DNA from 4 places in the Erwinia sp. PME.40.26/001 genome. Region 4 is predicted to be linked to each of the others. Evidence: predicted binding sites of a transcription regulator. Region 4 holds the regulator's gene; each other region holds the start of a gene.
The links. The regulator PhoB, encoded in region 4, activates phosphate uptake and scavenging genes when phosphate is short. The targets are predictions, from matches to a motif close to CTGTCATAAAACTGNCNNAT.
Positions count from the first base shown of each region.

Region 1: glpT (glycerol-3-phosphate transporter) is a predicted target of PhoB. The motif match lies at 4,466-4,485, and genes of this name have one in related genera.
Region 2: phnC (phosphonate ABC transporter ATP-binding protein) is a predicted target of PhoB. The motif match lies at 2,550-2,569, and genes of this name have one in related genera.
Region 3: ugpB (sn-glycerol-3-phosphate ABC transporter substrate-binding protein UgpB) is a predicted target of PhoB. The motif match lies at 1,709-1,728, and genes of this name have one in related genera.

Region 1 covers NZ_JBVHNP010000013.1:19,807-27,833, forward strand. The annotation lists gene ACZ3HG_RS21495 (dienelactone hydrolase family protein) at 1-258, shown strand, start outside; gene metE (5-methyltetrahydropteroyltriglutamate--homocysteine S-methyltransferase) at 299-2,587, opposite strand; gene metR (HTH-type transcriptional regulator MetR) at 2,723-3,661, shown strand; gene ACZ3HG_RS21510 (YehS family protein) at 3,792-4,265, shown strand; gene glpT (glycerol-3-phosphate transporter) at 4,632-5,978, shown strand; gene glpQ (glycerophosphodiester phosphodiesterase) at 5,994-7,043, shown strand; gene yigL (sugar/pyridoxal phosphate phosphatase YigL) at 7,166-7,966, opposite strand.
Region 2 covers NZ_JBVHNP010000001.1:1,091,397-1,099,423, reverse strand. The annotation lists gene phnL (phosphonate C-P lyase system protein PhnL) at 19-723, shown strand; gene phnM (alpha-D-ribose 1-methylphosphonate 5-triphosphate diphosphatase) at 720-1,856, shown strand; gene phnN (ribose 1,5-bisphosphokinase) at 1,856-2,395, shown strand; gene phnC (phosphonate ABC transporter ATP-binding protein) at 2,626-3,474, shown strand; gene phnD (phosphonate ABC transporter substrate-binding protein) at 3,513-4,436, shown strand; gene phnE (phosphonate ABC transporter, permease protein PhnE) at 4,500-5,369, shown strand; gene phnE (phosphonate ABC transporter, permease protein PhnE) at 5,366-6,259, shown strand; gene ACZ3HG_RS05360 (TetR/AcrR family transcriptional regulator) at 6,299-6,937, opposite strand; gene ACZ3HG_RS05355 (hypothetical protein) at 7,065-7,829, opposite strand; gene ACZ3HG_RS05350 (AraC family transcriptional regulator) at 7,905-8,027, opposite strand, start outside.
Region 3 covers NZ_JBVHNP010000003.1:122,521-130,547, reverse strand. The annotation lists gene ACZ3HG_RS11125 (high-affinity branched-chain amino acid ABC transporter permease LivM) at 1-68, shown strand, start outside; gene livG (high-affinity branched-chain amino acid ABC transporter ATP-binding protein LivG) at 65-832, shown strand; gene livF (high-affinity branched-chain amino acid ABC transporter ATP-binding protein LivF) at 834-1,547, shown strand; gene ugpB (sn-glycerol-3-phosphate ABC transporter substrate-binding protein UgpB) at 1,815-3,131, shown strand; gene ugpA (sn-glycerol-3-phosphate ABC transporter permease UgpA) at 3,222-4,109, shown strand; gene ugpE (sn-glycerol-3-phosphate ABC transporter permease UgpE) at 4,106-4,951, shown strand; gene ACZ3HG_RS11095 (sn-glycerol-3-phosphate import ATP-binding protein UgpC) at 4,954-6,024, shown strand; gene ugpQ (glycerophosphodiester phosphodiesterase) at 6,024-6,764, shown strand; gene ACZ3HG_RS11085 (DUF2756 domain-containing protein) at 6,873-7,163, opposite strand; gene ggt (gamma-glutamyltransferase) at 7,319-8,027, shown strand, end outside.
Region 4 covers NZ_JBVHNP010000004.1:320,839-328,865, forward strand. The annotation lists gene ACZ3HG_RS14480 (cobalamin-independent methionine synthase II family protein) at 1-18, opposite strand, end outside; gene ACZ3HG_RS14485 (PstS family phosphate ABC transporter substrate-binding protein) at 207-1,130, opposite strand; gene phoR (phosphate regulon sensor histidine kinase PhoR) at 1,150-2,463, opposite strand; gene phoB (phosphate response regulator transcription factor PhoB) at 2,487-3,176, opposite strand; gene ACZ3HG_RS14500 (hypothetical protein) at 3,176-3,376, opposite strand; gene sbcD (exonuclease subunit SbcD) at 3,389-4,609, shown strand; gene ACZ3HG_RS14510 (AAA family ATPase) at 4,609-7,968, shown strand; gene ACZ3HG_RS14515 (DUF799 domain-containing protein) at 8,005-8,027, opposite strand, start outside.

The DNA of each region.
Region 1 (8,027 bases), on a different contig from region 4:
GATATCGCGGTGGATCTTAACTCCCCGGTGCTGGGCCTGTACGGCGGCAAAGACGACAGCATTCCGCAGGAGAGCGTGGAAACCATGCGCCAGGCACTGCGGGCGGCCAATGCCACGGCGGAAATTATCGTTTATCCTGATGCCGGCCATGCCTTTAATGCCGACTATCGCCCGAGCTACCATGCCGAATCCGCTCAGGACGGCTGGCAGCGTATGCTGGCCTGGTTTAAGCAGCATGGCGTTGCGCCTAAAGCGTAAAAAAACAGGGGCGCCATGCGCCCCTCGTTGATAACCACCATCACAACACCGGGAATGATGCGCTCTGTGCATTACGCAGGTTGTGCGCCGCTTTGACCATGTTGGCCAGTGCCTGACGGGTTTCAGTCCAGCCGCGGGTTTTCAGGCCGCAGTCCGGGTTCACCCACAGTCGCTCAGGCGGAATGCGCTGTGCGGCCTTGCGTAGTAGTGCTTCCATCCACGCCACATCAGGCACGTTCGGCGAGTGAATGTCGTACACCCCGGGGCCGATGTCATTCGGATACTCAAACTCCTCAAACGACTCCAGCAGTTCCATATCCGAACGTGAGGTTTCGATGGTGATCACATCCGCATCCAGGGCGGCAATGGACTCCATGATGTCATTGAACTCGCAGTAACACATATGGGTGTGGATCTGGGTGTCATCCTTCGCCACGGCGGCGTTGAGGCGGAAGGCGTCTACCGCCCATGCCAGATAGGCAGACCAGTCGGAACGGTGCAGCGGTAACCCTTCGCGCAGGGCCGGTTCATCGATCTGAATAATACCAATGCCGGCGTTTTCAAGATCTACCACTTCATCACGCAGCGCCAGCGCAATCTGTTTAGCAATGGTTTCCCGGGACACATCTTCGCGTGGGAACGACCAGCACAGAATGGTGACCGGACCGGTCAGCATGCCTTTCACCGGTTTATCAGTCAGGGACTGTGCGTATTTCGCCCACTCAACGGTGATCGCGTCAGGACGGCTGACGTCACCGATAATCACCGGCGGTTTCACACAGCGTGAACCGTAGCTTTGCACCCAGCCATTCTGGGTGAAGATGAACCCGTCGAGGTTTTCACCAAAATACTCCACCATATCGTTACGCTCTGCCTCTCCGTGAACCAGCACGTCCAGCCCCAGTCGCTCCTGCTCTGCAATCGCCTGTCTGATGTGGCTGGCGATGCCGGTACGATAGTGGCTGCCGTCCAGTCTTCCCTGTTTAAAATCAAGCCGCAGGCCGCGAATTTCAGTGGTTTGTGGGAAAGAACCGATAGTGGTGGTGGGCCAGGCTGGCAGCTGAAAACGCTGGCGCTGGGCATGCGCACGTACCGGATAGGGGCTGTTACGCTGGCTGTCTCGGGCCGTAATAGCGGCCAGGCGCTGACCCACTGCCGCATTGTGTACACGGGAGGAGTGCTGGCGGGCACGGATCGGCGCGCTCCAGGCTTCCAGGGAGCCAGGATCATTATGATTCAGGGCGTTGCTTAACAGCGACAGCTCGGCACACTTTTGCAGGGCAAACGCGAACCAGCTTTTCACTTCATCATCGAGACGGGTTTCGACGCTGAGGTCAATGGGGCTGTGCAGCAGTGAACAGGACGATCCGATCCACAGCTGTTTGCGCGTGGCCACCAGCGGCTGCAGGCGCTCAAACCAGCGGCTCAGGTCGGCACGCCAGACATTACGGCCGTTAATCACACCAACGGAGAGTACCCAGTCTGCCGGCACCGTACGGTTCAGTACCGTGATGTCGTCTTTGCCGTGAACCAGGTCAACGTGCAGGCCCTGTACCGGCAGCGCGGTAATGGTGTCGAGGTTCTGACCGATGCTGTCAAAGTAGGTGGTCAGCAGCAGTCGCGTCTCCCCCTGCAGGGCAGTGTAAGCAGGTTTAAAGGCCGCCAGCCACTCAGGGGGCAGCTCCAGCGCCAGGGCAGGCTCGTCGATCTGCACCCATTCAATACCCCGTTTAGCCAGTTCGGCCAGCACCTGCTGGTAGACCGGCAGAATATCGTTCAGCAGGCTCAGGCGGTCAAAAGCGTCCCCTTTCACCTTGCCCAGCCACAGATAGGTCACCGGACCAAGCAAAACGGGTTTCACGTTATGTCCCAACGCCAGTGCTTCATCCACTTCCTCCAGCAGCTGGGCCCAGGTCAGTCTGAACTGCTGGCCCTGAACAAACTCCGGAACCATATAGTGATAGTTCGTGTTAAACCATTTGGTCATTTCTGCCGCTGCCGCCGGTTCACCGGTCGGCGCACGGCCACGCCCGATCCGGAATAGCGTATCAAGGTCAACTGAGCCATCTTTATTCTGATGACGCGACGGAACGTTACCCAGCAGCAGGCTGGTGGTCAGAACATGATCGTACCAGGCAAAATCGCCCACTGGCAGCAGGTTAACGCCGGCGTCTTTCTGCTGTTGCCAGTGGCGGGCACGCAGTTCGCGGCCGGTGGCCAGCAGCGCTTCCCGCGAGCTGTTGCCTGCCCAGTAGCTTTCCTGCGCTTTTTTCAGTTCGCGACGCAGACCAACGCGGGGGAAGCCGAGAGTATGGTTAAGAATCGTCATCAGTTGTGCCTCGTTAGTTAACCTATGCTGCACCAGTCAGTGCATTTAGCCATCCAGATGTTTACACCGCTATATTGTGCAGGTACTGTATTATCCACAAGCGCAAAATATTCACCGTCGATGTGAAGGACTCTCATGATCGAACTTAAACACCTGCGGACGTTGCAGGCCCTGCGAACAACGGGTTCGCTTGCCGCAGCAGCGGCTCAGCTGCATCAAACGCAGTCAGCGTTATCTCATCAGTTCAGTGACCTGGAGCAGCGTCTGGGTTTCCGGCTGTTTGTGCGTAAAAGCCAGCCTCTGCGTTTTACCCCCCAGGGCGACATACTGTTGCAGCTGGCGGAGCAGGTGTTGCCCCAAATCCAGCAGGCGCTGCAGGCCTGCCATGAACCTCACCAGACCACGCTGCGTATCGCGATCGAATGCCATAGCTGCATTCAGTGGCTGACCCCCGCGCTGAACAATTTCCGCCAGAGTTGGCCGCAGGTAGTGATGGATTTCAAATCGGGGGTGACGTTCGACCCGCAACCTGCCCTTCAGCAGGGGGAACTCGATGTGGTACTGACATCGGATATTTTGCCGCGCAGCGGGTTGTTCTATGCGCCGATGTTTGATTTTGAGGTACGCCTGGTGCTGGCACCTGACCACCCTCTGGCGCAGAAAGACCATATTTCCCCCGAGGACCTGGCCCGGGAAGTGTTGCTGATCTATCCGGTACAGCGACAGCGCCTGGATATCTGGCGGCATTTTCTGCAGCCCGCCGGCGTCAGCCCGACGCTGAAAAGCGTGGATAATACGCTGCTGCTGATCCAGATGGTTTCAGCGCAGATGGGGATTGCCGCGCTGCCACACTGGGTAGTGGAGAGTTTCGAGCATCAGGGACTGGTGGTCACCAAGGCGCTGGGGGAAGGGCTCTGGAGCCGCCTGTACGCTGCAGTACGCGACGGTGAACAGCGCCAGCCGGTCGTGGAGGCCTTTATTCGTTCTGCCCGCCAGCACGCCTGCGATCATCTGCCACGGGTGCGCGATGCTTCGCGCCCTGGCATTCCACACCCTTCCGTCAGCCATCCGTAGGTTTTCGGCGTCAGCGCAGCGCTGGCGGAGAGGAGGGCTCAGGTCAGACCCACCCGCTATCGCAGATGCAGCCTGAGGTATGACGGGTTATACTGCGCGCACTGCAATTGTTTCACTACAGAGAGACCCTATGACCAATAACGATGTCCTGCGCAGCGTGCGTTACATGCTGAATTTAAGCGATGCTAAAGTGGTAAGCATTCTGGCGCTGGCAGAGAGCGAAGTGACCGAAGCCGAAGTACACAGCTTCCTGAAAAAAGAGGATGAAGCCGGCTTCCGCCCCTGCCCCGATGTCATCATGGGTTATTTTCTCAATGGCCTTATTTTTGAGCGTCGCGGGAAAAGCGAAGATGCCCCCGCGCCTTCAATTGAACGTAAAATGACCAACAATATTCTGATGAAGAAGCTGCGTGTGGCCTTTGACCTGAAAACCACTGATATTCTGGAACTGCTGAAAAGTGCAGACTTTGCGGTTGGACAGTCCGAGATTGGTGCGATCTTCCGTAAACCCGGGCATAAAAATTATCGTGAGTGTGGCGACCAGATCCTGCGTAATTTCCTTAAGGGCCTGACCATGAAAATCCGCCCGGCCAAAAAAGTCTAAGTTCTTCATGACAGATTAACGTCACCTGATGGCGTTAATCTTTGCGCTCATCAGCGAACCCGCCACCTTCCTTTTAGAACATTTTCACTCATCAAACGAAAGCCACACTCACTGTGCGGAATTACTTTTGTGACTATAATCACACTTTATAGTTTCATGGTGAAAATAAATCACCATTTTGTGATGTAGATATAGCCATTCCGTCATAAAACTGTAACATTTGCGCCTTTCTTCACAGTCAGCTTTTCTGATAACGACTACGCTATGCGCGAAATAGAACATTTACCCCTGATGACTCGGGTTAATGTTTCCTTTATCTGCGCATTCGAAGCCGGATAACAGACTTTCGAGCCATGGGAGGCCAAAATGTTAAGTTTTTTCAAACCCGCTGCACATCAGCCCCGCGTTGATGACAGCCGCGTTGATCCGTTATATCGCAAGCTACGTTGGCAGATCTTTCTGGGGATATTCTTCGGTTATGCTGCCTATTATCTGGTGCGTAAAAACTTCACCCTGGCAATGCCCTACCTGGTTGAACAGGGCTTCTCACGCGGTGATCTGGGCTTTGCGCTGTCCGGTATCTCTATCGCCTACGGTTTTTCAAAATTCATCATGGGTTCGGTGTCTGATCGCTCCAACCCACGCGTTTTCCTGCCTGCCGGTCTGATCCTGGCCGCTGCCGTGATGCTGTTTATGGGCTTCGTCCCCTGGGCCACATCCAGCATTATGGTGATGTTTGTTCTGTTATTCCTCTGCGGATGGTTCCAGGGAATGGGCTGGCCACCGTGCGGTCGTACTATGGTGCACTGGTGGTCACAGAAAGAACGCGGCGGCATCGTTTCCGTCTGGAACTGTGCGCATAACGTCGGTGGCGGCATCCCGCCGCTGCTGTTCCTGCTGGGTATGGCCTGGTTTAACGACTGGAAAGCGGCGCTGTATATGCCTGCCTTCGGGGCCATTCTCATTGCGATTATTGCCTTTGCGCTGATGCGTGATACGCCGCAGTCCTGTGGCCTGCCACCGATCGAAGAGTATAAAAATGATTACCCGCCTGACTACGATGAGAAACATGAAAACGAGCTGACCGCAAAGCAGATCTTTATGCAGTACATTCTGCCGAACAAGCTGCTGTGGTATATCGCCCTGGCCAACGTGTTTGTTTATCTGCTGCGCTACGGCATTCTTGACTGGTCACCGACCTACCTGAAAGAAGTGAAACACTTCACGCTGGATAAATCCTCGTGGGCTTACTTCTTCTACGAATACGCAGGTATTCCCGGCACGCTGCTGTGTGGCTGGATGTCCGATAAGGTCTTCAAAGGTAACCGTGGTGCCACCGGCGTATTCTTTATGGTACTGGTGACCATCGCCACTGTGGTGTACTGGATGAACCCGGCAGGCAATCCTGGCGTGGATATGGCCTGCATGATGGTGATTGGCTTCCTGATCTATGGTCCGGTAATGCTGATTGGCCTGCATGCCCTTGAGCTGGCACCGAAAAAAGCAGCGGGTACCGCCGCTGGCTTCACCGGTCTGTTTGGCTACCTCGGGGGCTCCGTTGCCGCCAGCGCTATCGTCGGTTACACCGTCGATTACTTTGGCTGGGACGGCGGCTTTATCATCATGATCGGCGGCTGTGTGCTGGCAGTGATCCTGCTGGCGATGACCATGATGAGCGAGAAAAAACACAAACAGGGACTGAACTCACTCTGATCGGGACGGGTAATTATGTTGAAAAACGTTATCGCAACCGTGTTACTGACCACCTCACTCGCGGCGACAGCCGCGAGTACCTCGCCGCTGGTGATTGCCCATCGCGGTGCCAGTGGCTACCTGCCCGAGCACAGCCTGCCGGCGAAAGCGATGGCTTACGCGCAGGGGGCTGACTATCTTGAGCAGGATTTGGTGATGACCAAAGACGATCGCCTGGTGGTGCTGCATGACCACTATCTCGATCGGGTGACCGATGTTGCCAGCCGCTTTCCGCACCGTGCGCGGGCCGACGGACGTTATTACGCGATTGATTTTACTCTAGCCGAGATAAAAAGCCTGGCCTTCACGGAAGGCTTCAGCATAGAACAGGGTAAAAAAGTCCAGACCTTCCCGGGGCGTTTCCCGATGGATAAATCAGACTTCCGCGTCCACACCTTCGAGGAGGAACTGGAGTTTATCCAGGGGCTGAACCACTCAACGGGCAGGAACATCGGTATTTATACTGAGATTAAAGCCCCGTGGTTCCACCGTAAAGAAGGAAAGGATATCTCGGCAAAAGTGCTGGATGTGCTGAAGCAGTACGGCTACACCGGCAAAAACGATAAAGTTTTTTTACAGTGCTTTGACTTTAACGAAGTGAAGCGTATCAAGACCGAACTGGAGCCGCAGCGCGGTATGAACCTGAAACTGGTCCAGCTGATCGCCTATACCAAATGGGACGAAACGCAGGAGCAGAGAAACGGTCAGTGGGTAAACTACGATTACGACTGGATGTTTAAACCGGGCGCGATGAAAACTCTTGCGCAGTACGCCGACGGTATCGGACCTGACTACCATATGCTGGTGGCTGACGGTGCTAAAACAGGCAAGGTCACGCTAACCGGCATGGTGCAGGAGGCCCACCAGAATCATCTGGTGGTACACCCTTATACCGTTCGGGCAGACCAGTTACCGCCCTACGTCAGCAACGTCGACCAGCTCTACGACCTGCTGTACAACAAAGCCGGAGTCGATGGACTGTTTACTGACTTCCCGGATAAGGCTGTTCACTTCCTGAAACGCTAAACCACCGGGCCGATCGAAACAGTGGATCGGCCCGCAAGGTTGACCGGAAAAAGGGCCGACCGCTACCGCTCAGTATTGCTGGCCGGACAGCGGGATGCCCTGCTTCTGTATCTGCCGCCCCATCAGACGTTAAATAATGTCCGCAGGTAGTTGGGTACGGCCTGGTCCGCATTCGAACCGATCACTTCCAGCTCAGGCAGGATATCTTTCAGGCGCTGGTGAGAGTTACTCATGATGCAGCCTTTGCCCGCCATACTGAGCATCTCTTTATCATTCATGCCATCCCCGAACGCGATGCACTCCTGCAGCGAGTAACCCAGTGATTTAGAGACCGCGTCCAGCGCATGTCCTTTCGACACGCCGCCGGCCATCACTTCCAGACAGGTTGGCAGTGAGAAGCTGACGTTCACCCGATCGCCCCAGCGCGCCATCAGCGCCTGCTCAAGCGGGACCAGCAGTTCAGGGATCGCACAGGTAAAGAACACCTTGCTGATGCCGTCGGTCGCCAGTTGCCCGGGCTGATAAACCTGGTAGTTGAAGTCAGACTCGCGGAAAAAATCCATCTCATCCGGGCGGTGGCGGTTCAGAAACCACTCTTCATCCCGGTACACGTTGGTATAAATATCCGGGTTGCTGTGCTGCAGAGCAAACAGCTCAAGCGCAATATCTTCATCAAGATTATGGCTGAATACCAGCTCACCCGCCGTGTTGTGCACGCGCGCGCCGTTAGAGGTGATCATATAGGCATCAATACCCAGGCTATCGCGCATTTGGGCCACGTCAATATAGTGGCGGCCCGTAGCGAAGATAAAATGTATGCCTTTGCGGGTCAGCAACTGCAACGTCTCGCGAGCATAGGAAGAGAGCGTGTGGTCGGGTGACAGCAGCGTGCCATCCAGGTCTGAAGCAACAATACGGTACATAACACCTCTGGTTAATATTTTCTGACGGGCAGCATCACCCACCGGTATAGCATTCTTCCCG
Region 2 (8,027 bases), on a different contig from region 4:
TTTTTGCAGGGAATGAAAATGAATCTGAAACTGCGCGTCGAAAATCTGTCAAAAACCTTTGTGATGCACAATCAGCACGGCGCAGAGCTGCCGGTACTGCGTAACGCCTCGTTGCAGGTGGCGGCGGGAGAGTGTGTGGTGCTGCACGGTCATTCGGGCAGCGGTAAGTCCACGCTGCTGCGGTCGCTGTATGCCAACTATCTGCCGGACAGCGGGCATATCTGGGTGGCGCATCAGCAGGAGTGGGTCGATCTGGTGAGTGCCCCGGCGCGGCAGATCCTCGCTATCCGCCGCGAGACGATCGGCTGGGTCAGCCAGTTCCTGCGGGTGATCCCACGGATTTCCACCCTTGAGGTGGTGATGCAGCCGCTGCTGGAGCGCGGCGTGGCCCGTGACGAGAGCGAAGCGCGGGCAAAATCCCTGCTTTCGCGTCTTAACGTGCCGCCGCGACTGTGGGCGCTGGCACCCTCAACCTTCTCCGGCGGTGAGCAGCAGCGCGTTAATATCGCCCGGGGGTTTATTGCCGACTCACCGATCCTGTTGCTGGATGAGCCAACGGCCTCACTCGATACTGCCAACAGCGCTGCGGTGGTGGCGCTGATTGAAGAGGCGCGGCAGCGCGGCGCGGCCATTGTCGGCATTTTTCATGATAACGCGGTGCGCGATCGCATCGCTGACCGTCTGCATGTGATGCAACCTGTTGCCCTGGAGCACGCCGAATGATCATCAATAACGTCAAACTGATCCTGGAAAATGAAGTGGTGGCGGGGTCACTGGCCTGTGAAAACGGCGTGATCCGCGCCTTCTCTGACACACAAAGCCAGCTTCCGGCAGCGATGGACGGCGAGGGCGGCTGGCTGATGCCCGGCATGGTCGAGCTGCATACTGACAATCTGGATAAATTCTTCACCCCGCGCCCGAAGGTGGACTGGCCTGCGCACTCTGCCATGAGCAGCCATGATGCGCTGATTGTTGCCAGCGGCATTACCACGGTGCTGGACGCCATCGGCGTCGGCGACGTGCGCGACGGCGGCCACCGCATGGAGAATCTGAACAAGATGATCGATGCGATCCGCCACAGCCAGAAGCACGGCCTGAACCGCGCGGAACATCGCCTTCACCTGCGCTGTGAGCTGCCAAATGATTCCACGCTGCCGCTGTTTGAACAGCTGATGTGCAATCCGGCGCTGTCGCTGGTGTCGCTGATGGATCACTCTCCGGGCCAGCGTCAGTACGTGTCGCTGGCGGCATGGCGCACCTATTTTGGCGGCAAGTATCAGCTCAGCGACGTTCAGCTCGATGCCTATGAGGCCGATCAGCTGCGGCTGGCCGCACGCTGGTCAGCCCCGAACCGCGAGGCCATATCCGCCTGGTGCCGTCAGTATCATATCCCACTGGCCAGCCACGATGATGCGACGTATGAGCACGTCGTGGAGTCGAAAGGGGTCGGTAGTGTGATCGCAGAGTTCCCGACCACCGAAGAGGCCGCACGCGCTTCGCGCGAGCTGGGCCTGCAGGTGCTGATGGGTGCGCCGAATATTGTGCGCGGCGGCTCGCACTCCGGCAACGTGGCGGCCAGCGCGCTGGCGCAGATCGATCTGCTGGATATCCTCTCCTCTGACTACTATCCGGCCAGCCTGCTGGATGCGGCATTCCGTCTGGCCCGTGATGAAAGCAACAACATGACCCTCCCTCAGGCCGTGGCGCTGGTCACGCGTAATCCCGCCCGCGCCATCGGCCTTGACGATCGCGGCACGATCGGTGAGGGCAAACGTGCCGATCTGGTGCTGGTGCGCCAGCACCGGGAACAGGTGCATGTTGCCCGCGTCTGGGCGCAGGGCAGGCCGGTGTTCTGATGGGGCGGTTGATCTGGCTGATGGGGCCTTCGGGCTCCGGTAAAGACAGCCTGCTGCTGGCCCTGCGCGAGTGCGCACCGGAGCGGGTCATTGTCGCGCATCGCTATATTACCCGCAGCGCCAGCGCCGGGGGCGAGAATCACGTTGCCCTCAGCGAGCAGGAGTTCCGACGGCGGCGTGCGCATGGCCTGTTTGCTCTCGACTGGCAGGCGCATCAGTACTCCTATGCGCTCGGCATTGAAATCGACCGCTGGCTGGCGGCCGGGCTGGACGTCGTGGTCAACGGTTCGCGGCTGCATCTGCCCGCGGCCCGCCAGCGCTACGGTGAACAGCTGCTGGCTGTCTGTTTGCAGGTATCGCCTGAGGTGCTGGCCAGCCGCCTGCGCCAGCGCGGGCGCGAGGATGAGGCGGCCATCAGCCAGCGGCTGAAACGCGCAGCGGAGCCGGGCCCGGCAGGGTGCATCACGCTGAATAATGACGGGCCGCTGGGCGAGACATTACAGCGCTTTTCGGCGCTGCTGGCGCAGCCTGATCGGTAGGGCGTGTAAGGCAAAAAATGTTCCCGGTGACAGTCGTTTCACCCGCCAGCCCTCATGGCATCTGCAACCATTCTCAGTACGGATGATATTCCCACCCCCGATTTTCCCCTGCTCCCGGGAGCCAAAAGGCTCCTGTCATTTTTCCATCACCCCCCTGTCATTAAAGTTTCATCGCTGGCGTACTTAATAGGGCCACAGCGAATCACGCGCAACCTGACGACGGTAGACATATGGCACAGGCATTATTAAAGATTGCTTCCGAGCAGCAGACGGTGCCACAGGCTGCTCTGCGCGCGAAAGTGCTGGCGGTTAAGGGCTTAGGCAAATCTTACGGCACGCAGACGCGCGTCCTGCAGGATATTAATTTTGACCTGCATGGCGGGGAACTGGTGGCGGTCATTGGCCGCAGCGGCGCAGGCAAATCGACCCTTTTGCACGTGCTCAATGGCACCATCCCGGCCAGCGAAGGCGAGATCCTCAACTTCCATGAAAATGGGCAGCAGCAGAACATCGTTGAGCTGAATACCCGGCAGATGCGCCAGTGGCGCAGCGAATGCGGCATGATCTTCCAGGACTTCTGCCTGGTACCGCGGCTGGATGTGCTGACCAATGTTCTGCTGGGCCGCCTGAGCCAGACATCGACCCTGAAATCTTTCTTTAAAATCTTCCCCGACGCAGACCGCGCCCGCGCCATTGGCCTGCTGGAGTGGCTGAATATGCTGCCCCAGGCGTTACAGCGTGCGGAAAATCTCTCCGGCGGGCAGATGCAGCGGGTGGCTATCTGCCGTGCGCTGATGCAGAACCCGAAAATTTTACTGGCCGATGAGCCGGTGGCCTCCCTCGACCCGAAAAACACCCGACGCATTATGGATGTGCTGCGCCAGGTGAGCCACAACGGGATCAGCGTGATGGTCAACCTGCACTCGGTGGAGCTGGTGAAAGAGTACTGCACGCGCGCCATCGGCATCGCTAAGGGGCGTATTGTGTTCGACGGGCACCCCTCGGAGCTGACGGACGATCTGCTGCACGTGCTTTACGGCGACGACATTTCTCAACGTAACGAAGACCTCCAGGCCTGACCGGGCAATACTACTTTTATGGGATACGGAACTCAGCAATGAAAAAAATCATTCTCGCAGCGGTAATCAGTAGCGTCATGGTAGCCAGCGTTAACGCCGCCGATGCACCAAAAGAACTGAACTTAGGTATCCTCGGCGGTCAGAATGCCACGCAGCAGATTGGTGATAACCAGTGCGTGAAAGACTTCTTCGACAAAGAGCTGAACGTGGATACCAAACTGCGTAACTCGTCTGACTACTCAGGCGTGATCCAGGGGTTGATTGGCGGCAAGGTCGACATGGTGCTGAGTATGTCACCCTCGTCTTATGCCTCGGTGTACATTAACGATCCTAAGGCGGTCGACGTGGTCGGCATCGTCGTGGATGACGCGGATAAATCACGCGGCTACCACTCGGTGGTGGTGGTCAAAGCCGACAGCCCGTACAAAACGCTGGCTGACCTGAAAGGCAAATCCTTCGGTATGGCGGATCCGGATTCCACTTCCGGCTTCCTGATCCCCAATGAAAGCTTTAAGAAAGAGTTCGGCGGCACGGTGGACGATAAATATAACGGCCACTTCTCCAGCGTCACCTTCTCTGGTGGCCACGAGCAGGATGTGTTGGGCGTGCTGAACGGCCAGTTTGACGGGGCCGTGACCTGGGCTTCGATGATCGGGGATTACAACACCGGTTACACCAGCGGCGCGTTCACCCGCATGATCCGCGCCGGTAACCCGGACCTGATGAAGAAAATTCGTATTATCTGGCAGTCACCGCTGATCCCGAACGGGCCGATACTGGTCAGCAACAAACTGCCGGCTGATTTCAAGGCGAAGCTGATCACCGCCATCAAAAAGCTGGATACCGAACACCACAGCTGCTTTGTTAAAGCCGTTGGCGGTGCGCAGCATATCGGCCCGGCCACCGTCGCCGACTATCAGGCGATTATTGATATGAAACGTGCGCTGACCAAAGCCCGTTAATCCTCTGCTTATTTCTCCACTGATCAGGGCCGTCGTCTGACGGCCCTTGACGCCGGTATCCGCATGACACATCCCGATTTTGAACGCTATTACCAGCAGGTTCGCGGCAGGCAAAAGCGCGATACGCTGCTGTGGTCACTGACGCTGCTGGTGCTGTATCTCGCCTCCGGCCATCTGGCTGAATTTAATCTGCACACCATCTGGGTGTCGCTGCCGAACTTCTTTGATTATCTGGCCGAAACCGTGCCGGTCCTGCACGTTTCTCAGCTGTTTGCCGACAGCCATACGGAAGGTTCGTTTGCCTACTGGGGCTATCGCCTGCATATCCAGCTGCCGCTGATCTGGGAAACGCTGCAGCTGGCGCTGGCCGCCACGCTGGTGTCGGTGATGATTGCCGGCGTGCTGGCCTTTTTTGCCGCCAGCAACACGCAGACACCGCGCGGCGTCAGTTTCGCTATCCGCACCGCCGTGGCTTTTCTGCGCACCATGCCCGAACTGGCGTGGGCGGTAATGTTCGTGATGGCGTTTGGCATTGGGGTGATCCCCGGTTTCCTGGCGCTGGCGCTGCACACCGTAGGCAGCCTGACCAAGCTGTTTTATGAAGCTATTGAAAGCGCCTCCGACAGGCCGGTGCGCGGGCTGGCATCGTGCGGGGCGTCGTCGCTCCAGCGTATGCGCTTTGCCCTGTGGCCGCAGGTGAAGCCGGTCTTTCTCTCCTATGGTTTTATGCGCTTCGAGGTGAATTTCCGTCAGTCGACCATTCTCGGGCTGGTGGGGGCAGGGGGCATCGGCCAGGAGCTGATGACCAACATTAAACTCGACCGCTATGACCAGGTCAGCATGACGCTGATCCTGATTATTCTGGTGGTCTCCCTGCTGGATATGGTCTCCGGCCGGGTGCGTCGACGTGTGGTGGAAGGGAACCGGCTATGATGGGATTGATCGGCAGTGAAAAACTGGCAGGAATGAAACAGCAGCATCAGGCGCTGTTTGCCATCCAGCGGGCTTACCTGCGCCGCACCGGGCTGATTGCCGGGGCGATTGTGCTTTATTACGTGTTTTTCTTTACGCAGTTCGGTATCAGCTGGCAGCAGCTGACGATTGGCCTGGGCCAGCTGGCACACTATTTTATGCGCATGTTTGTCTGGCATGACGTGGCGAACTGGCCGTTTGCGTACTATTTCAGCCAGATTTTTATCACCATTGCGATTGTCTTCGCCGGGACACTCACCGCGACGCTGCTGGCACTGCCGCTCTCGTTCCTGGCGGCGCGTAACGTGATGTCATCACCGCTGCTGCGGCCTGTCGCGCTGGTGGTGCGCCGTCTGCTGGATATCCTGCGCGGCATTGATATGGCGATCTGGGGGCTGATTTTCGTCCGTGCCGTCGGCATGGGGCCGCTGGCCGGGGTGCTGGCGATTATCATGCAGGACATCGGGCTGCTGGGTAAACTCTATGCCGAAGGTCACGAGGCGGTGGAGCGTTCACCGGGTCGCGGGCTGAATGCGGTGGGGGCGAACAGCCTGCAGAAACACCGCTACGGCATTTTCACCCAGTCTTTCCCCAGCTTCCTCGCCCTCAGCCTGTATCAGATTGAATCGAATACGCGTTCCGCTGCGGTTCTGGGCTTTGTCGGGGCGGGCGGCATCGGGCTGGTCTATGCCGAAAATATGCGGCTGTGGAACTGGGATGTGGTGATGTTCATCACCCTGATCATGGTGGTGATTGTGATGATGATGGATTATATTTCCGCGAAGCTGCGTAAGCGCTACATCAGCGGGCAGCCGGTGCCGCTGTTTGGCCAGCAAACGAATCCGCCGTAAGCCCCCCGCAGGCCAGGGCGGGCCCGTCAGCGCAGTACGTTAACCGGGGGCGCGCAGATAGCGTAGGGTGGCATCAACCACCAGCTTCCGGTTACGCGTCAGGCTCTGCTGCCCGGTTTCACTGCCACCGAACAGCGCATTAAAGGTGTAGTGATTGGCGACATTATGAAAGCTGATACTGCTGATCAGGCGATGGACGTCGACAGTGGTGACGGCGGCATCAAACTCCCCGCTCTGCTTCCCCCTGATCAGCACGGCATCCAGCACGTCCAGCGCACTCTGGTTAAGCGCCTTAATTGTCTCTGACTGGCTGATATAGCGCCCGCGCATCAGGTTTTCACTACAGATCAGCCGCATAAAGTCAGGATGAGCCACGTGATAGTCGAAGCTGGCCTCGGCCAGCCGCGCGATGGCCTGGGTCGGCGACATATCGGCCAGGTTCAGTCCGCTCTCGTGCTGGCGGATCTCGCGATACACCAGGTGCAGAACCTCAATATACAGCTGCTCTTTATTACTGAAGTGGTAGACCACCATACGTTTAGTGGTCTGTGCCTCTTCAGCGATCTGTTCCATGCGCGCACCCTGCAGGCCGAACGCGGCAAAGGTGGTCAGGGCGCTGGCGAGGATGCGTTTTTTTAATCCTTCCGGATCGTTTTTGCGTCTGGCGGGGGCTGGCATAATGACTGAATACCCGTAATGCTGAGTGAAAACCGCGGCCAGAGTAGCGCCTGAAGCGCGGATTTTCAAACATCACGGCACAGAACACCTGTTGCGCTGAATCCGGGAGCTCGGAAGGCTTAAGGGATCACAGGGTCGAAAACCAGGGGTGGGTGCGGTCGGTGACGCTGGCGTGATGGTGCTTAATGCGCGCCGCCAGCTGGGCTTCTGTCGGCAGCGGGCGGCCGCGCAGCACCGCTTCGGCAGTGGCACCAAAGGTGATAATGCCGCGTGTCGCGATGTCAGCGGCTGCCACGTAGCCTGCCAGCCCCACCTGTTCGCCTCCGTGCTCGTCCGCTTTCTGGCGGCAGCGGACCAGTAATCCCTCCAGCGCCCGGTAAAGTTCACGCGCCTCGCCCAGCACCGGGATTTTCCCACTCGAATCATGCAAAACCTGCTCCAGGCGCTGAAAGACCGTCGCGTTATCACCGGCGCTGAACAGCGTTTCTAACGTCTGCTGCCAGTGGTGCCAGGTGCGGACGAACAGGGCGTTCTGCACCAGCGCCAGGCTGGCGTGCTGCCAGTGGAAATGCTCACTGAGCTGGTTGACGCGCTGCTGAAGCGCACAGAACTGGGCTTCACCGGACAGGTGGTCAGGGATCACCGGCGTGAGTTCCGCGATGAACTGCTCGACTTCTCTGGCGGTTTCAGCAGGGAGCACCGGCATAATTTTGCGCTGCTGCAGGAGCTTAAGCAGGCTGAGGTCATAAAACGCCGCACTCACGCGTTCTCCGGCCAGTAACGCCCGATTAACGGTATGTATCGCTTCGGCTGACGCTGCGCGGGAACGCTGTTCAAGCAGGGCGGCATGCAGCTGGCCGTAGGCAGGGGATGGGCTGAGTTCAGTATTCATCGTGCGCCTCACGGTAAAGAGGGCCGGGGCTGAGCCAGGCAGTGCCAGAGAGTATGGCAGAATCTCAGCCACTCATCAGGCCATTCTGGCCTTCTCTCGCCGCCACTGGGTGGGGGAGCAGTGAAAATGCTGTTGAAAGACTTTGGCAAACTGCATCTGGCTGGTGTAACCCAGTGAGTAAGCGATAATTTTTACCGG
Region 3 (8,027 bases), on a different contig from region 4:
AGGGTCTGCTGCCGATGAAACGCCCGCATCTGAAGTTAAAAAGTGCGGAAAAAGGAGAGCAGGCATGACTCAGCCTCTGTTAGCCGTCAATGGCCTGATGATGCGTTTTGGCGGCCTGCTGGCCGTCAACAACGTGGAACTGGAACTGCGCCCGCAGGAAATTGTTTCGCTTATCGGCCCCAACGGGGCCGGAAAGACCACGGTGTTTAATTGCCTGACGGGGTTCTATCGCCCGACTGGCGGCTCCATTCAGCTGGGTGATAAGCAGCTGGCGGGGCTGCCGGGCCAGAAAATTGCCCGCATGGGCATTGTGCGAACCTTTCAGCACGTGCGCCTGTTCCGTGAAATGACGGTCATTGAAAATCTGCTGGTCGCCCAGCATCAGCACCTGAAAAGCGGCGTGTTTTCTGGCCTGTTAAAAACCCCGGCCTTCCGTAAGGCAGAAAGCGAAGCGCTGGACAGGGCCGCCACCTGGTTGGATCGCGTTGGACTGCTGGCGCTGGCCAACCGTCAGGCCGGAAACCTCGCCTACGGTCAGCAACGCCGCCTGGAGATCGCCCGCTGTATGGTGACGCGGCCGGAGATCCTGATGCTGGATGAACCGGCGGCGGGCCTGAACCCGAAAGAAACGCACGAGCTGGATGAACTGATTGCCGAACTGCGCAACCAGCACAACGTCTCGGTCCTGCTGATTGAACATGATATGAAACTGGTCATGGGTATTTCCGATCGTATTTACGTGGTTAACCAGGGAACGCCGCTGGCTAACGGCACGCCGGACGAGATCCGTAACAACCCGGACGTGATCCGCGCTTACCTGGGAGAAGCATAATATGAGTCAGGCAATGCTTTCCCTGAATAATATCAGCACGCACTACGGCAAAATCCAGGCGCTGCACAACGTCAGTCTGCATATCAATCAGGGGGAAATTGTGACCCTGATCGGGGCAAACGGCGCGGGTAAAACCACCATTCTCGGCACCCTGTGCGGAGAGCCGCGCGCCACGGAGGGATCGATTACCTTCGACGGTAAAGACATCACCGACTGGCAGACGGCACGCATTATGCGCGAGGCGATAGCGATTGTGCCGGAAGGCCGCCGCGTCTTCTCACGTATGACGGTGGATGAGAACCTGGCGATGGGCGGCTTCTTTGCCGAACGCCAGCAGTACCAGCAGCGTATCAAACGTGTCTACGAGCTGTTCCCGCGCCTCTATGAGCGCCGGGTGCAGCGTGCAGGCACGATGTCGGGCGGTGAGCAGCAGATGCTGGCCATTGGTCGTGCGCTGATGAGCCAGCCGCGCCTGCTGCTGCTGGACGAGCCGTCGCTGGGGCTGGCACCGATCATTATCCAGCAGATCTTCGACACCATTGAGCAGCTGCGTAAGGAAGGCATGACGATTTTCCTCGTCGAGCAGAATGCCAACCAGGCGCTGAAGCTGGCCGACCGGGGCTACGTGCTCGAAAACGGTCATGTGGTGCTGGAGGATACCGGTGCCGCGCTGTTAGCCAATGAAGCGGTACGCAGCGCGTATTTAGGCGGTTAATCGTGTGGGCGGCCCGCAAAAGAGGGGCCGCCCCTGCAACAACCTGACCCGGGCCGCCCCTTTTTCTGGCTGGCCCTTCACTCTGGTTATTTTTTAGCCACACCTGTATCAACGCCTGCCACGAACTCACCTCCCTCCGCCGTCACCTTGCTGTCACCCTTCTGTCATAAACCCGTTATTTTTCTGTCATTTTCGCGTGTCATGTTACCTCCCGAATAACAGAATGCGCGATATCGCGCTTTACAATACCGGGTACAGGAAACCGACATGTCATCATTCGCATTTCGTCACACCGCAATTAGCGTGGTACTGGGTCTGACCTTCAGCGCCAGCGCACTGGCCGCCACTGAGATCCCGTTCTGGCACTCAATGGAAGGCGCGCTGGGCGAGGAAGTTAACTCGCTGGCCACCCGCTTTAATGCTGAAAACCCTGACTATAAAATCGTCCCGACCTATAAAGGTAACTACGAGCAGAGCATGTCTGCCGGTATTGCGGCGATCCGCTCGGGTAAAGCACCCGCGATTTTACAGGTGTACGAAGTGGGTACGGCGACCATGATGTCCTCGAAGGCGATTGTCCCGGTCAACGAAGTGTTTAAAAACGCGGGGATCCCGATGGATCCTAAGCAGTTTGTTCCGGCAGTGGCAGGCTACTACAGTGACGCCAACGGTCAACTGATCTCCCAGCCGTTCAACAGCTCCACCCCGGTGCTGTACTACAACAAAGACGCTTTCAAAAAAGCCGGTCTTGACCCTGAGCAGCCGCCAAAAACCTGGCAGGATCTGGCGAAATACTCTGCAGCCCTGCGTAAAGCAGGCATGACCTGCGGTTACGCCAGCGGCTGGCAGGGCTGGATCCAGATTGAAAACTTCAGCGCCTGGCACGGTCTGCCGGTCGCCACGAAAAACAACGGCTTCGACGGCACTGATGCGGTGCTGGAATTCAATAAGCCGGTGCAGGTGCGCCATATTGCCCTGCTGGAAGAGATGAATAAGAAGGGTGATTTCACCTACTTTGGTCGTAAAGACGAGTCCACCGCCAAGTTTTATAACGGCGACTGCGGCATCACCACCGCGTCTTCCGGCTCACTGGCCGATATCCGCAGCCATGCCAAATTTAACTACGGTGTTGGTATGATGCCGTACGATGCCACCGTGCCGAATGCCCCTCAGAACGCTATTATCGGCGGTGCCAGCCTGTGGGTCATGAAGAACAAAGATGCCGACACTTATAAAGGCGTGGCTAAATTCATGCAGTTCCTGGCCAAACCAGAAATTGCCGCGGAATGGCACCAGAAAACCGGCTATCTGCCGATTACCACCGCCGCGTATGAGCTGACCAAACAGCAGGGCTTCTACGACAAGAACCCCGGCGCTGACATTGCCACCCGTCAGATGCTGAATAAAGATCCACTGCCGTTCACCAAAGGGATGCGCCTGGGCAATATGCCTCAAATCCGTACCGTAGTGGATGAGGAGCTGGAAAGCGTCTGGACCGGTAAGAAAACCCCGCAGGCGGCTCTGGACAGCGCCGTTGAGCGTGGCAATCTGCTGCTGCGCCGTTTTGAACAGCAAACCCGATAGGATGTGTCGGGCGGGTCATTGACCCGCCCGCCAGGGCCGGCCAGAACAACGGCTGGCCCCTGCAACGTTTTTCGCACGAGATAAACCGCTATGTCCCAACCCCGTCCCGTCTTTCGCGCGAAAGCGCTGCCCTACCTGCTGGTACTGCCTCAGCTGATCATCACCATCGTTTTTTTCCTCTGGCCCGCCGGGGAAGCGCTGTGGTACTCGGTACAGAATGTCGATCCGTTTGGCATTTCCAGCACCTTTGTTGGCTTGGAAAATTTTACCCGCCTGTTCAGCGATGCTTATTACCTGGACTCGTTCTGGACCACCATCGTCTTCAGTAGCCTGGTTACCGTGATTGGGCTGGTGGTCTCCCTGCTGTTTGCCGCGATGGTCGACTATGTGCTGCGCCTCAAACGCTTTTACCAGACGCTGATGCTGCTGCCTTATGCGGTGGCTCCGGCGGTGGCGGCGGTGCTGTGGATGTTTCTGTTCAGTCCGGGCCTCGGTTTGATCACCCATTTCCTGGGGCTGATGGGGTACAGCTGGAACCACGCGCAAAACAGCGGCCAGGCGATGTTTCTGGTGGTGCTGGCGTCCATCTGGCAACAGATGAGCTACAACTTCCTGTTCTTCTTTGCCGCTTTGCAGTCGATCCCCAAATCTCTGGTCGAAGCTGCAGCCATTGACGGGGCAGGGCCGGTGCGACGTTTCTTCAGCCTGTCGCTGCCGCTGATCGCCCCCGTCGGGTTCTTCCTGGTGGTGGTTAACCTGGTGTATGCCTTCTTTGATACCTTCCCGGTGATCGATGCCGCTACGGGCGGCGGGCCGGTGCAGGCCACCACCACGCTGATTTATAAAATTTACCGCGAAGGCTTTGCCGGTCTGGATCTCTCCTCGTCATCGGCGCAGTCCGTGGTACTGATGGTGCTGGTGATTATTCTGACGGTGATCCAGTTCCGCTATGTCGAGAAAAAGGTGCGCTACCAATGATCGAAAACCGACGCGGGCTGGATATTTTCAGCCATACCCTGCTGGGCCTCGGTATCCTCACCGTGCTGTTCCCGCTGTATGTGGCGTTTATTGCCGCTACCCTTAGTACGGAGCAGGTGTTTCAGGTGCCGATGCCGCTGATCCCCGGTACCCATCTGTGGGAAAATATTGCCAGCATCTGGACCCACGGTGTCGGACAAAACAGTGCGCCTTTCAGCACGTTGCTGATGAACAGCCTGTTTATGGCGCTGGCGATCACCACCGGCAAAATCACCGTTTCCATGCTGTCAGCATTTGCGCTGGTGTGGTTCCGCTTCCCCCTGCGCAACCTGTTCTTCTGGATGATCTTTATCACGCTGATGCTGCCGGTTGAAGTGCGTATTTTTCCGACGGTGGATGTGATTGCCGACCTCAATATGCTCGACAGCTACAGTGGCTTAACCCTGCCGCTGATGGCGTCTGCAACGGCGACGTTCCTGTTTCGCCAGTTCTTTATGACGTTGCCGGATGAACTGATGGAGGCGGCGCGTATTGATGGTGCCAGCCCGATGCGCTTCTTCTGGGACATCGTGCTGCCGCTGTCAAAAACCAATCTGGCGGCGCTGTTCGTGATCACCTTTATCTATGGCTGGAACCAGTACATGTGGCCGCTGCTGATTGTCAGCGACAGCAAACTGGGCACGGCTGTCGCGGGCATCCGCAGCATGATTGCCTCCGGCGATGCGGCAACCCAATGGAACCTGGTGATGGCAGCAATGATCCTCACGCTGATCCCACCGGTAGTGATTGTTTTAGTGATGCAGCGCGCCTTTGTTCGCGGTCTGGTTGAGAGTGAGAAATAACGATGGCAGGTGTAAGACTTCAGGCAGTAACTAAATCCTACGATGGCGTCACGCCGATCATCCAGCCGCTCGATGTCTCGATCCGCGACGGTGAGTTTATGGTGATGGTCGGGCCCAGCGGCTGTGGGAAATCCACGCTGCTGCGTATGGTCGCCGGGCTGGAGCGCGTCACCAGCGGCGATATTTACATCGACACGCGGCGGGTGACCGAAGAGGAGCCAAAAGATCGCGGTATCGCTATGGTGTTCCAGAATTACGCGCTTTATCCGCATATGAGCGTGGAAGAGAATATGGCCTGGGGCCTGAAAATCCGTGGCATGGGCAAAGAACAGATCCGCCAGCGCGTGCTGGAGGCAGCACGCAGCCTGGAGCTGGAAGCGCTGCTGAAACGCCGCCCGCGTGAACTCTCCGGCGGCCAGCGCCAGCGCGTGGCAATGGGACGCGCTATCGTGCGGGAGCCAGCGGTGTTTCTGTTTGATGAGCCGCTGTCGAACCTTGATGCGCGTCTGCGCGTGCAGATGCGTCTTGAGCTGCAGCAGCTGCACCGCCGCCTGAACACGACCAGTCTTTACGTCACCCACGACCAGGTGGAGGCGATGACCCTGGCACAGCGCGTGATGGTGATGAATAAGGGCGTACTGGAGCAGCTGGGAACACCGGTTGAAATTTATGAGCGTCCGGCCACGCGCTTCGTTGCCAGTTTTATCGGTTCCCCGGCGATGAATCTGCTGGAAGGGCAGATGAATGCTGACGGTACACGCTTTACGCTGAGTGACAGCATGGCGCTGCCGCTGACAGTGCCGAAAGCAAAATGGGCGGACCGCCCGTTGACGATGGGGATCCGCCCGGAGCATATTGAGCTCTCTACACAGCATGACGGCGGCATTCCGCTGGTGGTGGAGTTACTGGAGATGCTCGGTGCGGACAACCTCGCCCACGGCCGCTGGGGTAAGAATAAAATGGTGGTACGTCTGCCGCACTCGGTGCGCCCTGAGCGGGGCAGCACGCTGTGGTTACAGGTTCCTCCGCAGGCGTTACACTTCTTTGATCATAATGGACAACGGATCGAATAATGAATAAAACCTGGCCATACCCGGCGATTGTCGCCCATCGCGGCGGTGGGAAACTGGCGCCGGAAAATACGCTGGCGGCTATCGATATCGGTGCGCAGCTGGGGCACCGGATGATTGAGTTTGACGTCAAACTGTCGCAGGACGACGCGATCTTCCTGCTGCATGACGATACCCTCGACCGCACCAGTAACGGCTGGGGTCTGGCGGGCGAACAGCCATGGGATAAGCTGGTGCAGCTTGATGCCGGCGGCTGGTTCAGTCATGCGTTCAGTGACGAACGCCTGCCGCTGCTGGCGGACGTGGCCGCGCGCTGCAGGCAGCATCAGATGATGGCGAATATCGAAATTAAACCGACCCCAGGGCTGGACGTGGACACCGGCCGGCGGGTGGCGCAGGCCGCCCGCGTGATGTGGGAAAATCAGGAGGCCCCGCTGCTCTCTTCGTTTTCATACCGGGCGCTGGAGGCCGCGCAGCAGGCGGCACCCGAGCTACCGCGCGGTTTACTGCTCGACAGCTGGGACGAGAACTGGCTGGCGATGACGCAGGCGCTGGACTGTACGTCGATCCATCTCAATCATAAACTGCTGGATGAGGCGCGCGTCGCCGTGCTGAAAGAGGCCGGGTTGCGGATTCTGGTTTATACCGTCAACAGGCCCGCGCGGGCGCGTGAACTGTTGCAGTGGGGCGTGGACGCCATCTGCACCGATCGTATTGATATCATCGGGCCGGATTTTCGTTAACGAAAAGGGCGGGCCAGCGCTTCGGCCCGCCCCGGGAGAGAGTCTATTCCGGTCGTCCTCAGAGGACTGCTTTTTTTCCCGCTGCCCCTGTGGTGATCGCTGTCAGAATCAATTCTGCTGCAACGGCTTCACTTGTCCATTGCTGGTGCGCTGGGCGGCGCTGTCGCGCTGCTCCTGCATTTTACGCTGCAAATCCTGCTGCTGGCGCTGCTGATCCTGCTGCAGCTTGAGCTTCTGCTGTGATTGCTGATTCTGCATATCCTGTTTCAGACGCTGAGTGCTCGGGTTATACCCCTGCTGCTGGGGATCATTATTCGTGTTGCTGTTGTTATTCAACATGTTGGCCATGCCGGTTAACGGCAGTGCTGCGACCATAATCACTAACCATTTCATTTTCATTTTACGTCCTCCGTGTTACTCCCTTAAGTGTAAGCCAGCTCTACATCCTCCACTCCAGGAGTGCTCCTGATTTGCGTTAGCATTAGCAATTCATCCCGTTTTGTGTCTATTTATCAATGGCAAACATAACGTAAATATAATTAAAGGATGTAACAATGATGACACAAGCTATGCGGAAACGCCTGTCGTGGTCGCTGTTCGCCGGTTTACTGGTGTGGCAGGGGGCGGGAGCCGCGCCAGCGGTGCCACCCGTTTCCTACGGCGTCGGGGCAGATACTTTCCATCCGGTCAAGGCACAGCACGGTATGGTGGCCTCGGTGGATGCCACTGCGACGGAAGTGGGGGTGCAAATCCTTAAGCAGGGCGGTAACGCGGTCGATGCGGCCATTGCCGTCGGCTATGCGCTGGCGGTCACGCATCCGCAGGCGGGTAACCTCGGCGGCGGCGGTTTTATGCTGCTGCGTACCGCCTCCGGTAACACTACGTCCATTGATTTCCGTGAAATGGCCCCGGTGCGGGCCAGCCGCGACATGTTCCTGGATAGCGCCGGAAATGCGGACAGCAAAAAATCCCTGACCTCGCATCTGGCCTCCGGCGTGCCGGGGACCGTCGCGGGCTTTTCGCTGGCGAGCCAGAAATACGGCACCCTGCCGCTCAGTACCTTGATCCAGCCGGCGCTGACGCTGGCGCGCAAGGGCATTGTGGTGAATGAAGCGCTGGCCGATGACCTGAATGTGTATGGCAAAGAGGTGCTGCTGGCACACCCGAACAGCAAAGCGATCTTCTTTAAAGCCGACGGTACGCCGTACCGGAAAGGGGAGAAACTGGTGCAGCGCAACCTGGCGCGCAGCCTCGAACTGATTG
Region 4 (8,027 bases):
TGGGGTGAAAGTAGTCATGATGAAAGCCTCCTGGCCTGTACGTGGCGCATAGTTTAGTGACGAAATAGTTACCGTAGGTTATCCATAGACTTCTGGACGTCTACATGGCTGTCACTAAGAGTGTCATGAGAATCTTTCAGGGGCAAACGAGGAAATTTCACCGTACATGAATAAAATTCAACTTTGCCTGGTGTGGCCGCTTGCTGTCACGGCGCTAACATCGCGCGGGCACGCTGCCTCTGCTGCTCCGACAGCGGCAGATAACCCGCCTGGCTGACCAGCGCCTGCCCCTGCGGCGAGAGCGCTAAACGCAGGAATGCAGCGGTGAGGGGCTCCAGCGGTTTATCCGGGGCTTTATTGACGTAAATATAGAGGGGACGGGCATAGGGATAGCGTCCGCTGCGGATATTGTCGATGCTGGGCGCAATCCAGTCGTTGCCCTCGCGCGCCACTGGCACGGTTTTTACCCCACTGATATGAAACCCGGCGCTGGCATAGCCAATGCCGTTCAGCGTTCCTGCTACCGCCTGTACCACGGCTGCCGATCCGGGATACTCCCCAACATCGTTGCGAAAATCGCCGTTACACAGCGCCTGCTGTTTGAAAAACCCCCAGGTGCCGGAGGCCGAATTACGACCAAAGCGCTGCAGGCCCCGTGTCGCCCAGCCGGGCTGAGTGAGCTGTAAATCCCCCCAGGTTCGGGGCACCGACAGGCCGCCACAGCGGCGGGTAACGGAAAAAATGGCATCCAGCTGCTGTGCACTCAGTCCGGTAAGTGGGTTGTCCTGATTGACCACCACCACCAGCGCATCCATCGCCACCGGAACGGCCAGCGGAGGATAGCCGTAGCTGTCCTCAAACAGCTGGCGCTCGGTGGCCTGCATCGGTCGGCTCATCGCCCCAAGCTGGGCGGCCCCGGCTGCCAGCGCGGTCGGGGCCGTTGATGACCCCGCCGCCTGGATCTGTACGTTCACCCCGGGGTACTGCCGGTTGAAACTGTCCCCCCACAGCGCCATCAGGTTACCCAGCGTGTCAGAGCCAACGCTGGTCAGATTACCTGCCAGCATTCCCTCTTTCGCCGTCGCCGGTGACATCACCAGCACCAGCGCCAGCGCGATTAACGTTTTCATTGCATGGGTTCCGTAAGACTTAACGCTGCGCATTCTCAGCCAGTTCGGCACTGACAATCAACCTTGGTGGTAGTTGAAAGCTGAAACAGGTTTCGCTGCCGGGCTTGCTGGTGATATCCAGCCGCGTGTTGTGGTGGCTGAGCGCGTGTTTCACAATCGCCAGCCCCAGTCCGCTGCCGCCGGTCTGCCGCGATCGCGCTTTATCCACCCGGTAGAAGCGCTCCGTCAGCCGCGGCAGGTGTTCCGGCGCGATGCCCGGCCCGTTATCTTTCACCTTAAACTGCGCCCCCTGCGGGCTGCGCAACCAGCTGACGTCAATGCGCGTCCCGTCCGGCGTGTGGTTCACGGCATTGTAGACCAGATTAGAGATCGCACTACGAAGCTGCTCATCATTGCCAAAGACCCGCAGATGCGGGTCAGTGTGAAAATGAATATCGTGGCGGCCATTACTGAGGGTTTCCGCTTCGCGCTGTAGCACGCGGAGCATCATCGGCACATCCACTTTTTCCTGCAGATCCAGCGCCGGTGCCGCTTCGATACGGGACAGGGTAAGCAGCTGTTTCACCAGGCTGTCCATGCGTTTGGTTTGCTCCTGCATGGTATGCAACGCCTTATCACGCAGACTCCCCTCCAGCACGGAGTCATTCATCATCTCCAGATAGCCCTGCAGGACGGTTAATGGCGTGCGTAGCTCATGGCTGACATTGGCAAAAAAGTTGCGGCGTGCGCCCTCCAGCTGGTGCATCTGGGTCACATCACGCGCCACCAGCAGCCACTGCCCTTCGCTGTAGGGCATTACGCGGAACTCAAGATGACGATGGCTGTTAAGCACCAGCGTCAGCGGGCGGGAAAAATCACGCTGGCGCAGGTAGCGGGTAAATTCAGGATAGCGCAGCAAATTCAGGATGTTCTGACCGTTATCTTCCGGCCAGCGCAGCCCCAGCATCTGCTGCGCCAGACCGTTGCACCAGAAAATGGTGCCCTCTTCGGTGGTCAGCACCACCGCATCGGGCAGCGATTCCGCGCCACTGCGAAAACGTTTAATCAGATGGCCGAGCTCACGGCGACGGCGACGGTTGCGCGCCTGCATTTGATACAGACCGTAGAACAGCGGTTCCCAACTGCCGCGGCCGCTGGGTGGCGTCATGCTGCGGTCAACCCACAGCCAGTGAGAGAGTCGAAGTAAGTTGTTGAAATGAAAACCCAGCACGCACAGCACTGAGACTAACAGCAGCCAGGGCAGCCCGCCCACCAGCAGCCCGAGGATCAGTGCGGGCAGGCTGGCGAGCAACAGCTCAAGCAATAATCTCTTCCAGGAGAGGCGTTCCAACACGGTTCAGACTCCAGCGCGAACAATCAATAGCGTGCAGAGAAACGATAACCTGTTCCGCGAACCGTCTGCACCATACGATCGTGCCCGGTCAGCTCCAGCGCTTTACGCAAACGGCGAATATGAACGTCGACGGTACGATCTTCGACGTAAACGTTAGTTCCCCAGACGTGGTTTAGCAACTGCTCACGGCTGTAGACACGTTCCGGGTGGGTCATAAAGAAGTGCAGTAATTTATATTCAGTCGGCCCCATTTCCAGCGGCTGTGTGTCGGACATTACGCGATGCGAGGACGGGTCAAGACTCAGCCCCTGCATCTCAATAACCTCTTCCACCGCCATCGGAGAGATACGGCGCATCACGGCCTTGATGCGTGCCACCAACTCTTTCGGTGAAAAAGGCTTGGTGATGTAATCATCCGCGCCCACTTCCAGGCCACGCACGCGATCCTCTTCCTCACCGCGCGCCGTCAGCATCATCACCGGAATATCCCGGGTCATGGCTTCACGCTTCAGGTGCTTAATAAACTGGATGCCTGAACCGCCCGGTAACATCCAGTCCAGCAGGATGAGATCCGGCCACGGCTCAATCAGCAAGTTGACTGCGCTGTCATAGTCCTCGGCTTCGATCGGTTGATAATCGTTTTGTTCCAGAACGAAACACAACATCTCACGGATTGGGGCTTCATCTTCCACCACCAGAATACGCTTGGCCATTATTGCTCCTGCTGCTGTGACAGGTTGTCACGGGGATATGCGGCGCCATTATGCGTCAGTTTTATGACACTTTTATGAAAAAAGCACCCCCTGAAAGCATTGATGGAATTAAATAAAATCCCCTGCACAGCAATAATCTGCCTGTCGTGGATAATTCGGCAGGCAGGACGGGTATACTTCCCGCCATCCATTTCCGCCATGAAAGGACCCCCATGCGCATCATTCATACTGCCGACTGGCATCTTGGCCAGTTTTTCTATACCAAAAGCCGGGCGGCCGAGCACCAGGCCTTTCTTGACTGGCTGCTGGAAAAAGCAGAAGCGCAGCAGGCCGACGCCATTATCGTCGCCGGGGATATTTTTGATACCGGCTCGCCGCCGAGCTATGCACGCGAGCTGTATAACCGCTTTGTGGTCAGGCTGCAGCAAACCGGCTGTCAGCTGGTGGTGCTGGGTGGCAACCACGATTCAGTGGCGATGCTGAACGAATCGCGCGAACTGCTGGCCTGCCTGAATACCCGGGTGATCGCTGCAGCCAGTGACGATGTCAGCCAGCAGGTCCTGCTGCTGAACCGCCGCGATGGCCAGCCCGGCGCACTGCTCTGTGCCATCCCCTTTTTACGTCCGCGCGATATTCTGCGCAGTCAGGGCGGCCAGTCAGGGCGGGAGAAGCAGCAAAGCCTGCTTGAGGCCATTACCGATCATTATCAACGCTGCTGGCAGGAGGCACTGACGCAGCGTGAGGCGCTGGGACTGACGCTGCCGATTATCGCTACCGGCCATCTGACCACTCTGGGGGTGACCAAAAGCGACGCGGTGCGCGATATTTACATCGGTACGCTGGACGCCTTCCCCGCCGACTGTTTTCCCCCGGCAGACTACATTGCCCTCGGTCATATTCACCGCGCCCAGCGTATTGCCAACAGCGAACACATTCGTTACAGCGGTTCGCCCATTCCGCTCAGTTTTGATGAATTGGGTAAAGCCAAAAGCGTGTTTCAGGTCGACTTTGACGCGGGCCGTTTCGTTGCCGCTGAGGCGCTGCCGATCCCATCCTTCCAGCCGATGCAGATGATTAAAGGATCGCTGGAGCAGATCGAACAGCAGCTGGCGGCGCTGACGCCCGATCCGCAGGGCAGAACTGTCTGGCTGGATATTGAGATCGTCACTGACTCTTATCTCAGCGAGTTACAGCGCCGTATTCATGAGCTGACCGCACCGCTGCCGGTGGAGGTGGTGCTGTTGCGCCGCAGCCGCGAACAGCGGGAGCAGGTTATCGCCCGGCAAAATAATGAAACCCTCAGCGAATTGAGTGTTGAGGAAGTGTTTTCCCGCCGCCTGGCCCAGGAGACCGACGAACCGGAACGACAGGCGCGGGCCCGTGCGCTGTTTGCCCAAACGCTGGAAGCAGTGCGCCATGAGGAGCAGCCCTGATGAAGATCCTGACCCTACGCTTTAAGAACCTCAACTCGCTGAAAGGCGAATGGAAGATTGATTTTACCGCTGAGCCGTTTGCCAGCAACGGGCTGTTTGCCATCACCGGCCCGACCGGCGCGGGAAAAACCACGCTGCTGGATGCCATCTGCCTCGCGCTGTATCACGAAACCCCACGTCTGAAGAGCATCACCCAGTCACAAAATGACCTGATGACGCGTGACACTGCAGAATGTCTGGCGGAGGTGGAGTTTGAGGTTAAAGGCGTGGCGTGGCGTGCATTCTGGAGTCAGAACCGCGCACGCGGTGCCGCTGATGGCAATTTGCAGGCCCCGCGCGTGGAGCTGGCGCGCTGCGATGACAATAAGATTGTGGCCGACAAGGTCAAAGACAAGCTGGAGACGATCGCCGCTCTGACCGGGCTGGACTTTGAACGCTTTACGAAATCCATGATGCTGTCGCAGGGCCAGTTTGCCGCATTTCTTAATGCCGATGCCAATAAACGCGCTGAACTGCTGGAGGAGCTAACCGGTACCGAAATTTACGGAAGACTCTCTTCGGCGGTGTTTGAACGACACAAACAGGCGAAGGTGTTACTGGATACCCTGAGAGCGCAGTCAGGCGGCATGGAGTTATTGAGCGAAGCGCAGCAGGTCAGCCTGAATACGCAGCTGGCACAAAGCATTGCGGAGGAGCAGGCACTCACTTCGCAGCAGCAGACCCGGCAGCAAAAAGTGCACGAATTGCAACAGCTTGAGCAGCTACAGCGGGACCGGCAGCTGCTGAAAGCCCGCGTACAGCAGCTGGATGAACAGCGACAACAGGCACAGACCGCACTGACGGCGGCAGCGCAGCAGCAGCAGCAGGCTTTGCTGGCGCAGGAGCAGCATCAGACGCTGCACCTGCAGCAGGACACCCTGATAGCAGAACACATACTGCCGCTCGATCTGCAGCTGAGCGCTCTGCGGGAGCAGGTTCAGCAGCAGGTCCGTGAGCAGAATGAGCACCAGCAGGCGTTCGCCTCACGCCAGCAGGAAAGCGTGCAGAACCTTCAGCTGCAGACGGAAAAACAGTTGCAGCAGCGGCAGCTTAACGACTGGCGCAGCGCCCATGCGCAGTATGAACGTTACGGAGAGTCTCTGCCGCTGTGGCGGGAACGTTTCCGTCAGCAGCAAGAGAGTGAGCAGTCACTCACATCTTTGCGACAGCAGGTAGCGACCCGCCAGCAGGCGCTGGTGCAGTATGAACAGGCCTGCGCGCAGCTTCAGCAGCAGCAGACGCCTTTACAGCAGCAGCTTACCGACGCAGAACAGGCACTTGCTCAGGCCCGGCAGCGGCTGGTACCGCTGCAACAGCAGCACCCGGAAGAGTCCCTGCGTGCGGCGCTGGCGCAGTTTGCCCGGCAGCGGCCGCAGCGCCTGCTGCTGGCAACGCTGCTTCCGCAGGGCCATCAGCTGAACGGTCGCCTGGCCCGGTTACAGCAGGAACACCAGGCGCTGACGCAGCAGATCCAGAAAAACAGTGAGCAATTACTTACGCTTCGCGCGTCATGGAAAGAGAAGTATCAGCATCAGCAGGATCTGGATAAACGCTGTGAGCTGGAACGGCGCATTGCCGATCTGGAGCAGCACCGGGCGCAGCTGGAGGCCGGTCAGCCCTGCCCGCTGTGTGGTTCAGAGACTCATCCGGCAGTGCAGGCATATCAGGCATTACAGCTGTCAGAAAACCAGCAGCGGCTGGCCACCCTCAGGCGCGAGGTTGAACAACTGAAAGATGAGGGAAGCACCCTCGCCGCCCAGGTGAAACAGGCGCAGACGCAGGAGGCCCGTCTGCAGGAGGAAATGGCCGATCTGGGCCGTCAGCTGCAGCAGCTGGAGCAGCAGTGGCAGAATGCCGCGGGTGCACTCTCGCTGACGCTGACCCCGCAACAGCATGCGCAGGCCAGTGAGTGGCTGGCAGAGCAGGAACAGCAGGAAAGCACCCTGCAGCAGCAGCTGGAAGCGCTGGAGCAGGCACTGCGCCACTGTCAGCTGCAGAAAGAGGGGCTTTATCAGCAGCAGCAGGCATGGCAAAACCTGCAACAGCAGATCCAACTGCAGCAGCAGGAGAAAGCCGCCGCCGTGCAGGCCCTGAACGCACAGCAGCAGCAGCTTGAACAGGATGAAGCGCGTACACAACAGCTCCTCAGCAGCCTGGCAGAAGCATTGAGTCCGCTGGGTCTGTCACTGCCGCAGGACGGCGACTATCAGGGCTGGCTGCAGCGCTGCGAACAGCAGTGGCAGGCATGGCAACGTAACAGCGAGGCGCTGGCAGCGCTGGTGCCCGAAATGGCCACTCTCGCCAGCCGCCAGCAGGCGCTGGATGATGAACTGCAGCAGCAACAGACGCGACTGACCGCAGGGGATGAGCGCCTGCAGCAGCAGCAGTCGATGTTGAACCAACTGCAGCAGCAGCGTCAGGCGCTGTTTGGCGATCGTCTGGTGGCTGACGTTCAGCAGCAGCTGCGGGCGGCCGCCGCGCAGCACGATCGGGCCGTGCGCCAGGTTCAGGTGCAGTGGCAGGAGCAGCAGGACCGGATAAATACTCTGACCGGACAGCATAAATCACTAAATGAACAGTTGATTACTCTGCAGTCGAAATTAGATGATGCCTTAACCAAAACAGGTACGGTGGACGACCTCCCTGCCCGGCGTGCGCTGCTGGAATCTGAACTCCACGGGCTGAACCAGCAGCTGCGGGAGCTGGCCAGCCAGCAGGGCCAGCTGCGTCAGCAACTACGCGATGACAGCGAAAGGCGGACTCGTCAGCAGGCGCTGCTGGCGGAGATTGCGGCTAACGAGCAGCATCTGGAGGACTGGAGCTACCTGAATCAACTGATTGGTTCCAGAGAGGGGGATAAGTTCCGCCGCTTTGCGCAGGGGCTGACGCTGGATCATCTGGTGTGGCTGGCGAACAATCAGCTGAACCGTCTGCACGGGCGCTATCTGCTGCAGCGAAAGTCTCAGGAAGCGCTGGAGCTGCAGGTGATCGACACCTGGCAGGCGGATGCACAGCGCGATACCCGCACGCTGTCAGGCGGTGAAAGTTTTCTTGTCAGCCTCGCGCTGGCGCTGGCGTTGTCGGATCTGGTCAGCCATAAGACCCGCATTGAGTCGCTGTTCCTGGACGAAGGGTTTGGCACGCTGGATGCGGAGACGCTCGACAGTGCGCTTGACGCGCTGGATGCACTGAACGCCAGCGGGAAAACGATTGGGGTGATCAGCCACGTGGAGGCGATGAAAGAGCGCATTCCGGTGCAGATCAGGGTGAAGAAGATTAACGGACTGGGCTACAGCAGGCTGGAAACGCCTGTGGCGTAGGGGCGTTCTAAGACGAACGCCCCAGCGGCATTGACGTTATAACGCCGTTTTCACTTTTG